Regions from separate parts of the Streptomyces sp. CS113 genome, predicted to be linked through region 2. Evidence: riboswitches for the same ligand, from Rfam matches in the RefSeq annotation. Region 2 holds a riboswitch; the other holds the start of a gene.
What was found. Region 2 has a riboswitch for cobalamin ahead of B9W62_RS12845 (ribonucleoside-diphosphate reductase subunit alpha). Riboswitches for the same ligand answer to the same signal wherever they lie in the genome.

Region 1: linked by a shared signal. The riboswitch ahead of B9W62_RS09380 (hypothetical protein) and the one ahead of B9W62_RS12845 (ribonucleoside-diphosphate reductase subunit alpha) in region 2 are both predicted to bind cobalamin.

Annotation. Positions count from the first base shown of each region.
Region 1 is NZ_KZ195574.1:2,176,375-2,180,687, forward strand. It holds gene B9W62_RS09370 (MFS transporter) at 1-873, shown strand, start outside; gene B9W62_RS09375 (cupin domain-containing protein) at 870-1,265, shown strand; gene B9W62_RS09380 (hypothetical protein) at 1,395-1,802, opposite strand; cobalamin riboswitch at 1,864-1,990, opposite strand; cobalamin riboswitch at 2,256-2,377, shown strand; gene B9W62_RS09385 (ABC transporter substrate-binding protein) at 2,426-3,451, shown strand; gene B9W62_RS09390 (FecCD family ABC transporter permease) at 3,487-4,313, shown strand, end outside.
Region 2 is NZ_KZ195574.1:2,989,000-2,993,312, reverse strand. It holds gene B9W62_RS12845 (ribonucleoside-diphosphate reductase subunit alpha) at 1-1,911, opposite strand, end outside; cobalamin riboswitch at 2,039-2,200, opposite strand; gene B9W62_RS12840 (GNAT family N-acetyltransferase) at 2,262-2,768, opposite strand; gene mctP (monocarboxylate uptake permease MctP) at 2,874-4,313, opposite strand, start outside.

The sequences.
Region 1 (4,313 bases), 810 kb from region 2:
CCGGCCCGGCGCGAACGGCTGGACGCGCCGGGCGCCGTCCTGGCGACCGGCGGAGTCGGGCTGCTGGTGCTCGGTGTCGTCCGCACCGACACCCTTGGCTGGGACTCCCCGGTCACGTGGGCGACCCTCGCTGCCGCGGCCGTAGTGCTGACCGTCTTCGTCTTCGCCGAGTCGAGGGCCGACGCACCGCTGCTGCGCCTCGGCCTGCTGCGCAGCCGCTGGGTCGCCGGCGCGAACGTGCTGGTGTTCCTTGCCGCGGCCGGGCAGTTCACGGCGTTCTACTTCGTGTCCCTGTACATGCAGCAGGTCCTGGGCATGGGTGCCGCAGCGACCGGCACCGCATTTCTGCCCTTCTCCCTGGGTCTCGTTGCGGGGACCGTCGTCGCGACCCGCATCACCGCGGCACGCACCCCCCGCGTGTCCCTGGTGCCCGGCGCCCTGCTGGCCGCCGCGGGCCTGGCCTGGTTCGCCCTCATCAGCCCCGACGGCAGTTTCCTCACCGACGTGCTCGGCCCCTCCCTCGTCACCAGCGTCGGCGCCGGACTGGTCCTGGCCCCGGTCGCCGCTGCCGCGACCACCGGCGTCGCTGCGCGTGAGGCCGGCATGGCCTCCGGCCTGATGAACAGCTCCCGCCAACTCGGCGGCTCCATCGGCCTGGCTGCCCTGGCCACCATTGCCGCGCTTCACACCGGCACAGCCACCGGCCCCGCCGCGCTCAACGACGGCTACGCCCTGGGCCTGGCCGTCGCCGCCGCCGTCTTCGTGCTCGCGGCGGTCGTGGCGATCGGTGTGCTGCCGCGCCGCCGGCCCGTCACACCTCTCCCGCAATCCACCGCCCCCGAAGAGAACCAGCTGGAAGGAACACCGTCATGAAAACCACCACCGTCGACCTGTTCGCCTCGGCGCTGCACTTCCACCCCGACGGCGACGTCCGAGCCACCGAACGGCAGATGACGAGCAACGGCTCCGGCGCCTGGCAGATCGCCACGTTCCACGTGGAGACCGACGCCGACGTTCACGCCGACCACTGGGAGATGCACCCGGAGGCCGAGGAAGCCGTGTGCTGTCTGGCCGGCGGCGTCCGCCTCCACTTCCGTCCCAACGGGCCCGGCGAGGCCGAGGAGATGGTGCAGTTGCAGGAAGGCACCGCCGTGATCGTCCCCCGCGGTCGCTGGCACCGCCTGGAACTGGACGCCCCCAGCGACCTGATGTCGATCACTCTTCGCAACGGCACCCGCCTCGAAAAGCGAACCGACACCCTCTGAGCGGACGGTGGCCCGGCCAGGCCGGGGACGATCCCGTGCGGGGCGGCGCCGACGGACGCCGACGAGGCACGGGCTTCGTACGGATTCCCCGTCCTCCTCCCTCCCTCCCCCGGCTCTCCGTCCGCGGGGTCAGAAGGCCCTACGCCGTCGCGGCGGCGTGATGGCGTACAGGTCGAGGATGTCCGGCCGCGGCGCGACGCCCGGTCCGCCGGCGCGTGCCCAGGCGGCGATGTCCTCGGTCGCGTCCGGGTCGTTGACCAGCCCCAGCCACACGGGCCGGGCCCCGGCTGCCCGGCCCTCCGCGGAGGGCTGGACGACGACGACGTTGGCGTGGTCGCAGGCGTCGAGGCAGTCGGAGACGCGTACCGGTACCGCGGCGCGCAGGCGTTCGGTCTGGGCCGCGTGGTCGACTCCGGTCACCTTGGGGCTGCCGCAGCAGCAGTCGCGGCACACGACGACGCGGCAGGGCGCCGGGCCACCGGCCCCCGCTCCGGTCCTGGCGTCGTGGGTCGTTCGTCCGGTCGGCGTCGCGGGCATGGGTGCCGTCCCTCTCTCCGGGGAGATCCGCCCCGGTGGTCCGTCGAGGAGGCGACCGCGTGAGTCTCCTGGCTCTCGGGTCGCCGCCCGCCCCGGCCTTCCCACCCGCTGCCGGGCAGTGGCCTGTCGGGACGCGCTCGCCGATCACAGTGGCGGGACCGCGCCGGATTCTCACCGGCTTCCTCGTTCCGCCGTCGCCTTGTCGCCCGCCATCCTCCCACGGGACGGCGCTCACGGAACGGTGCGCCTGTCACCGGGTGTTCGCTTCGCCGCGGTGCCGCGGTGCCGCGGTGCCGCAGGTCCGCGGCGGAGCGGTGCCGCAGTGCCGCGGCGGAGCGGCGCCACGGCGGAGCGGCGCCACGAACTGCGCGGCGCGGCCCGGCCCCGCACGCCCGCCCTTTCGCCGTCGGCTCGGGGAACCGTAGGATCGCCTGGTCATCGCCGCGACGGGAGACAGGAAGCCGGTGCGAATCCGGCACGGTCCCGCCACTGTGACCGGGGAGCGCCCCTCCGACATGCCACTGCGCCGAGCGCGGGAAGGCGGAGGGAACGTCGATCCGGGAGTCAGGACACTGGTCCGTCGCGGGCCCGATCCGAGGAGCGCGGACTCCAGGAGGCTTCACGTGTCCCCCTTGTTCACCCCTGCCCGCACGCGCGGGCTCCTCCGTGCCACGGCCGCTGCCGTGGCTCTTTCGTCGGTGCTGCTGACCACCGGATGCGGTTCGTCCGACGAGGGCGGCGGGGACCCCAAGGCCACCGCCGCCGCGCCCGCGGGCTTCCCGGTCACCATCGACAACTGCGGCGTGCGGACGACCTACGACGAGCCGCCGTCGCGGGTGGTCACCATCCACCAGCACCCGGCGGAACTCATGCTCGCCCTCGGTCTGAAGGACCGCATGGTCGGCACGGCGTTCCCCGACTCCGCCGTCCTGCCCGAGCTGGAGAAGGACTACGCGGCGATACCCGAACTGGCGAAGAAGGAACCGTCGTTCGAGAGGATCCTGGACGCCGAACCCGACTTCGTCTACGGCGGCTACGGCAGCGCCTTCTCGGAGCACGAGGGCCGTTCCCGCACGGCGTTCGCCGACGCCGGCATCGACACCTACCTCAACCGCGAGTACTGCGGCAAGAAGCAAGTGACGATGGAGGACACCTACGAGGAGATCCGCACGGTCGGCAGGATCTTCGGTGTCCCGGACCGGGCGGAGGAGTTGGTCACCGACCTGCGACGCCGCGTCGGCAGGGCAGCCGCCGAGGTGGCGGGCGAGGCCGAGGTGCCCGTCTTCGTCTACGACAGTGGCGACAAGAGCGCCTTCACCGCGGGCGGCAAGGGCCTGGGCACCGACCTGATCCGGCTGGCCGGCGGCGAGAACGTCTTCGCCGACCTGGACGACGTCTTCGGCGACGTCTCCTGGGAGCAGGTCGTCGAGCGCAAGCCGGAAGTCATCGCCGTCTACGACTACGCCGGCGCCGGAAGCGTCGAGGAGAAGAAGAGGTTCCTGCTAGCCCAGCCGGCGCTCGCCGACGTACCCGCCATCAGGAACAAGCGGTTCGTCGTCCTGCCGCTGACCGCGACGCTGGTCGGCATCCGCTCGGCCTACGCGGTCGACGGCCTGGCCCGCGGACTGCACCCCGAGAGCTTCCGGTGACCCGGGCCGCCACCGGCACGTCCGCCGAAGGGACGGTGCGGGGGCGGGAGTCCACCGGATCAGGACGGGGCCGTACGCGGCTCGGCGTCACGCTGCTGGTACTCACCGCCCTGCTCGTCGTCTCCGCGACGGCGGGCCTCGCGATCGGCTCCGTGCACGTGCCGCCGGGCCAGGTGTGGGGCATCGTGACGCACGCGCTGGGCGCCGGCCGGCAGGAGCCGGACTGGTCACGGGCCCGGGAGACCATCGTGGTGGACGTACGGGCGCCGCGGGTGCTGCTCGGTGCGGTCACCGGCGCGGGACTCGCGGTGATCGGCACCGCCCTGCAAGCCCTGGTGCGCAACCCGCTCGCCGAGCCGTACCTGCTCGGCGTCTCCTCCGGGGCGTCGCTCGGCGCGGTCTCGGTGATCGTGTTCGGGTTCACGCTCTTCGGACCCGCCTCCCTGTCGGTGGCCGCCTTCCTGGGCGCCCTGGGCGCGCTCCTGCTCGTGTACGCCACCGCCCGCACCGGCGGACGCATCACCTCGTCGCGGCTGGTGCTGTCGGGCGTGGCGATCGCGGCGGTGCTCACCGCGGTCCTCGATCTGCTGCTGCTCACCACCGACCGGGGCAACGAGGCCCGCGCGGTCCTCGCCTGGACCCTCGGCGGTCTCGGCGGCGTCAACTGGGACACGCTGTGGCTGCCGAGCACGGCCCTGCTGCTCGGCGTCGGCGTCCTCATGGTGCAGGCCCGCAACCTGAACCTGCTGCTGGCCGGCGAGGAGGCGGCGAGCACGATGGGGCTGGACGTGGCCCGCTTCCGCGCCCGGCTGTTCGTCCTGCTCTCCCTCGTCACGGGCGTGCTGGTCGCGGCGGCCGGACC
Region 2 (4,313 bases):
GCGCTTGAACAGGTTGGACACCTGCGGCTCGATGCACTCGTAGACCCCGGCGATGGAGGCGATGGTCGCGGTCGGCGCGATGGCCAGGAGCAGGGAGTTGCGCAGCCCGGTGGTGGCCATGCGCTCGCGCAGCGCGGCCCAGCGCTCCGGCCAGGCGGGCTCGACGCCGTAGTGGTCGGGGTGGAGCACCCCCTGGGCCGTACGGGTCTTCTCCCAGGCCGGCACCGGACCGCTGCGCTCGGCGAGGTCGGCGGACGTCTCGTACGCGGCGAGCATGATCCGCTCGGCGATGCGGGTGGACAGCGCCTTCGCCTCGGGGGAGTCGAAGGGCAGCCGGAGCTGGAAGAAGACGTCCTGGAGGCCCATCGCGCCGAGGCCGACCGGGCGCCAGCGGGCGTTGGAGCGGGCGGCCTGCTCGGTCGGGTAGAAGTTGATGTCGACGATCCGGTCCAGGAAGGTGACGGCGGTGCGGACGGTGGCGTCCAGGCGCTCCCAGTCCATGTCGCCGCTCGCGGGGTCGGCGAAGGCGCCCAGGTTGACCGAGCCCAGGTTGCAGACCGCCGTCTCCCCGTCGTCGGTGACCTCCAGGATCTCCGTGCAGAGGTTGGAGGAGTGGACGACGTGGCCGGGGGTCGCGGTCTGGTTCGCGGTGCGGTTGGCGGTGTCCTTGAAGGTCATCCAGCCGTTGCCGGTCTGCGCGAGGGTGCGCATCATGCGGCCGTACAGCTCACGGGCGGGCAGCGTCCTGCGGGCGAGCCCCGCCTCCTCCGCCCTGCGGTAGGCGGCGTCGAACTCCTCGCCCCACAGGTCGGTCAGCTCCGGCACGTCGGCCGGGGAGAACAGCGACCAGGTCCCGTCGGCGTCCACCCGGCGCATGAACTCGTCCGGGATCCAGTGCGCGAGGTTCAGGTTGTGCGTACGGCGGGCGTCCTCGCCGGTGTTGTCCCGCAGCTCCAGGAACTCCTCGACGTCCGCGTGCCAGGTCTCCAGGTAGACGGCGGCGGCGCCCTTGCGCCGGCCGCCCTGGTTCACGGCGGCGACCGAGGCGTCCAGCGTCTTCAGGAACGGGACGATGCCGTTGGAGTGCCCGTTGGTGCCGCGGATCAGCGAACCCCGGGCGCGGACGCGGGAGTAGGCGATGCCGATGCCGCCGGCGTGCTTGGAGAGGCGGGCGACCTGGTGGAGGCGGTCGTAGAGGGAGTCCAGCTCGTCCTTGGGGGAGTCCAGGAGGTAGCAGGACGACATCTGGGCGTGCCGGGTGCCGGAGTTGAAGAGGGTGGGGGAGGAGGGCAGGTAGTCCAGGCGGCTCATCAGCCCGTACAGCGCGGCGACCTCGTCCACCGCGCGCACCGTGTCGTCCTCGGCGAGTCCGGCGGCCACCCGCAGCAGGAAGTGCTGGGGCGTCTCGACGGCCTTGCGGGTGATCGGATGCCGGAGCAGGTAGCGGCTGTAGAGCGTACGCAGCCCGAAGTAGCCGAAGCGGTCGTCGGCGGCCCGGTCGATCAGCGCGTCCAGGCGTTCCGCGTGCAGCCGTACGAAGGCGGCGGTGCGGTCGGCGATCAGGCCCTCGCGGTGGCCGGTGGCGACGGAGTCGGTGAAGGTGACGACGCCCTGGGAGGCCGCCTCGGCGCGGATGCCGATGGTCAGCAGGCGGGCGGCCAGCCGGGAGTAGACCGGGTCCTCGGAGATCAGACCGGCGGCCGCCTCGGTGGCCAGCTCCCGCAGCTCGGCCTCGTCCGCGTGGGCGGACCGGCCGCGCAGCGCGGCGGCGGCCACCCGGCCGGGGTCGGCGCCCTGGAGGTCGGCGGTCAGCCCGGTCAGGGTCCGCAGCAGGGCGGCACCGGGTCCGTCGGGTTCCCCGGTCGCCGTCGCCGGGGTCGCTGAAGCCGGATCGGCTGGCGCGATGGTCACGTGGAGCACTCCCTCGCTCGGCACGGGGCCTGGCGGAGGGAGGGCAGGGGGCAGCTCACGAGCGCACGCGGCGTCGCGTCCACCGGCCCACTCCACGAGGCCCGGACGTCATGGCACCCGGGCCAGGGCGGCCGGGCGCACTGTCGGCAGGTCCTCGGACTGGACAGGCGTGCGCGCACGTGCGAAGACGTACGGATGCACGCAAGTACACCGTTGCGGGACAGTTCCGGATTCGCACCGGATTCCCCTGCGGCGACAGCGAGCACGAGCATACATCTTGTGCCGGGTGGCGCGAGCACCCCCAGATGTTGTGTCCCGGCGGGGTGCCGTGCCGGGGTGCCGCGAGCGTGTCAGAGCGTCAGTTCGTAGGTGAGCAGCATGATGTCGTCCAGCTCCGGCACGGGATTCCAGTCGCGGTCGGGCGTGCGGACGAAGCCCAGACGCTCGTAGAGGCGGTGGGCGGTGCGCATGGTGGCCTGGGTCGACAGCACGACGCTCCGGCAGCCCTCGACGGCCCGGGCCCGGTCGACGCAGGCGCGCACGAGGGCCTCGCCCGCCCCGCGGCCGCGCGCCTCGCGGGCGACGGCGAGCATGCGTATCTCGGCCTCGCCGGGGCGCGCTATGTCCGCCATGGGGCCGCCGGACGGCACGAAGGTCACGCCGCCGAGCACCCGGCCGTCGGCCACGGCGTCCAGCACCTCGGCGGCGGTCGCGCGCTTGGCCACGTTCCTCAGCTCGTCGAGATACGCATCGCTCTCCCCGAAGTCGAGGAGGCCGTCGCGCAGGTAGGCCTGCGCGGTGATCTCGCCGAGGGTGTCGTACTCCTCGGCCGTCGCCCGCCGGATCACGAAGTCCATGACGCCGAGTGTGCCCGACGGGTACGGCAACGGGCCGCCGGATTTCTCCGACGGGTACGGCAACGGGCCGCCGGATTTCTCCGACGGCCCGCTGAAGGGGCGCCGCTAGTGCGAGCTGCCCGCCGTGGCCGGCGGCAGTTCCACCTGGACGCCGGGGTCGCCGGCGTCCGCCGTGTAGTCGCTCGGCTTGGTCTCGTCGACGCCGTCGGGCGCCTTGGCCGCCCGCAGGACGAAGGTCAGGACCACGGTGACCAGGACGTTCAGCACGAAGGCGGTGAGCCCGATGTAGCCGATCTCGCCGATGCCGGGGATCTCGTCGGAGGAGCCGCCGAAGTGCTTCTGCGTCGGCGAGGCGACACCGTAGGCGGCGACCGTGCCGTAGACCATGCCGACCGCCCAGCCGCCGAGCAGCGCCCAGCGGTGGAACCAGCGGGTGAACAGGCCGCCGACCAGGGCCGGGAAGGTCTGCAAAATCCAGATGCCGCCCAGCAGCTGGAAGTTGATCGCGACCGTCTTGTCCATGCCCAGGACGAAGATCAGTGCGCCCACCTTCACCAGCAGCGACACCAGCTTGGAGACCTTCGTCTCCTGTGCCGGGGTGGCGTCGGGCTTGATGAAGTCCTTGTAGATGTTGCGGGTGAAGAGGTTCGCGGCCGCGATCGACATGATCGCCGCCGGGACCAGGGCGCCGATGCCGATCGCCGCGAAGGCGACGCCCGCGAACCAGTCCGGGAACATGTTCTCGAACAGCTGCGGGATCGCCAGCTGGCCGTTCTCCACCTTGACCCCGGCCGCGATCGCCATGAAGCCGAGCAGCGCGAGCAGACCCAGCATCAGCGAGTACAGCGGCAGGATCGTGGTGTTGCGGCGGATCACCTCACGGCTGCGCGAGGACAGCGTGGCGGTGATCGAGTGCGGGTACATGAAGAGCGCGAGCGCCGAACCGAGGGCGAGGGTCGCGTACGTCCACTGGCCCCCCGCGTCCGGCACCACCCCGCCCTTGCCCGTCTCGGTGAACTTGTCGCTCGCCGACGCGAAGATGTCGTCGAACCCGCCCAGCTTGATCGGGATGTAGATGATCGCCACCGCGATGACGATGTAGATCAGCGTGTCCTTCACGAACGCGATCAGCGCGGGCGCCCGCAGCCCCGACGAGTACGTGTACGCCGCGAGCACGCCGAAGGCGATCAGCAGCGGCAGGTCCTTGATGAACCAGTTGGTGTCCTCGCCGCCGCCGACGCCCATCACGTCGAGCACGGCCTGGATGCCGACCAGCTGGAGCGCGATGTACGGCATGGTCGCCAGGATGCCGGTGACGGCCACCGCCAGCGACAGGCCCTTGGAGCCGAACCGGCCGCGGACGAAGTCCGAGGTCGTCACGTACCCGTGCTTGTGCGAGACCGACCACAGGCGGGGCAGGAAGGTGAAGATCAGCGGGTAGACCAGGATCGTGTACGGCACCGCGAAGAAGCCGGACGCGCCCGCCGCGTAGATCGCCGCCGGGACGGCCACGAAGGTGTACGCGGTGTACAGGTCGCCGCCCAG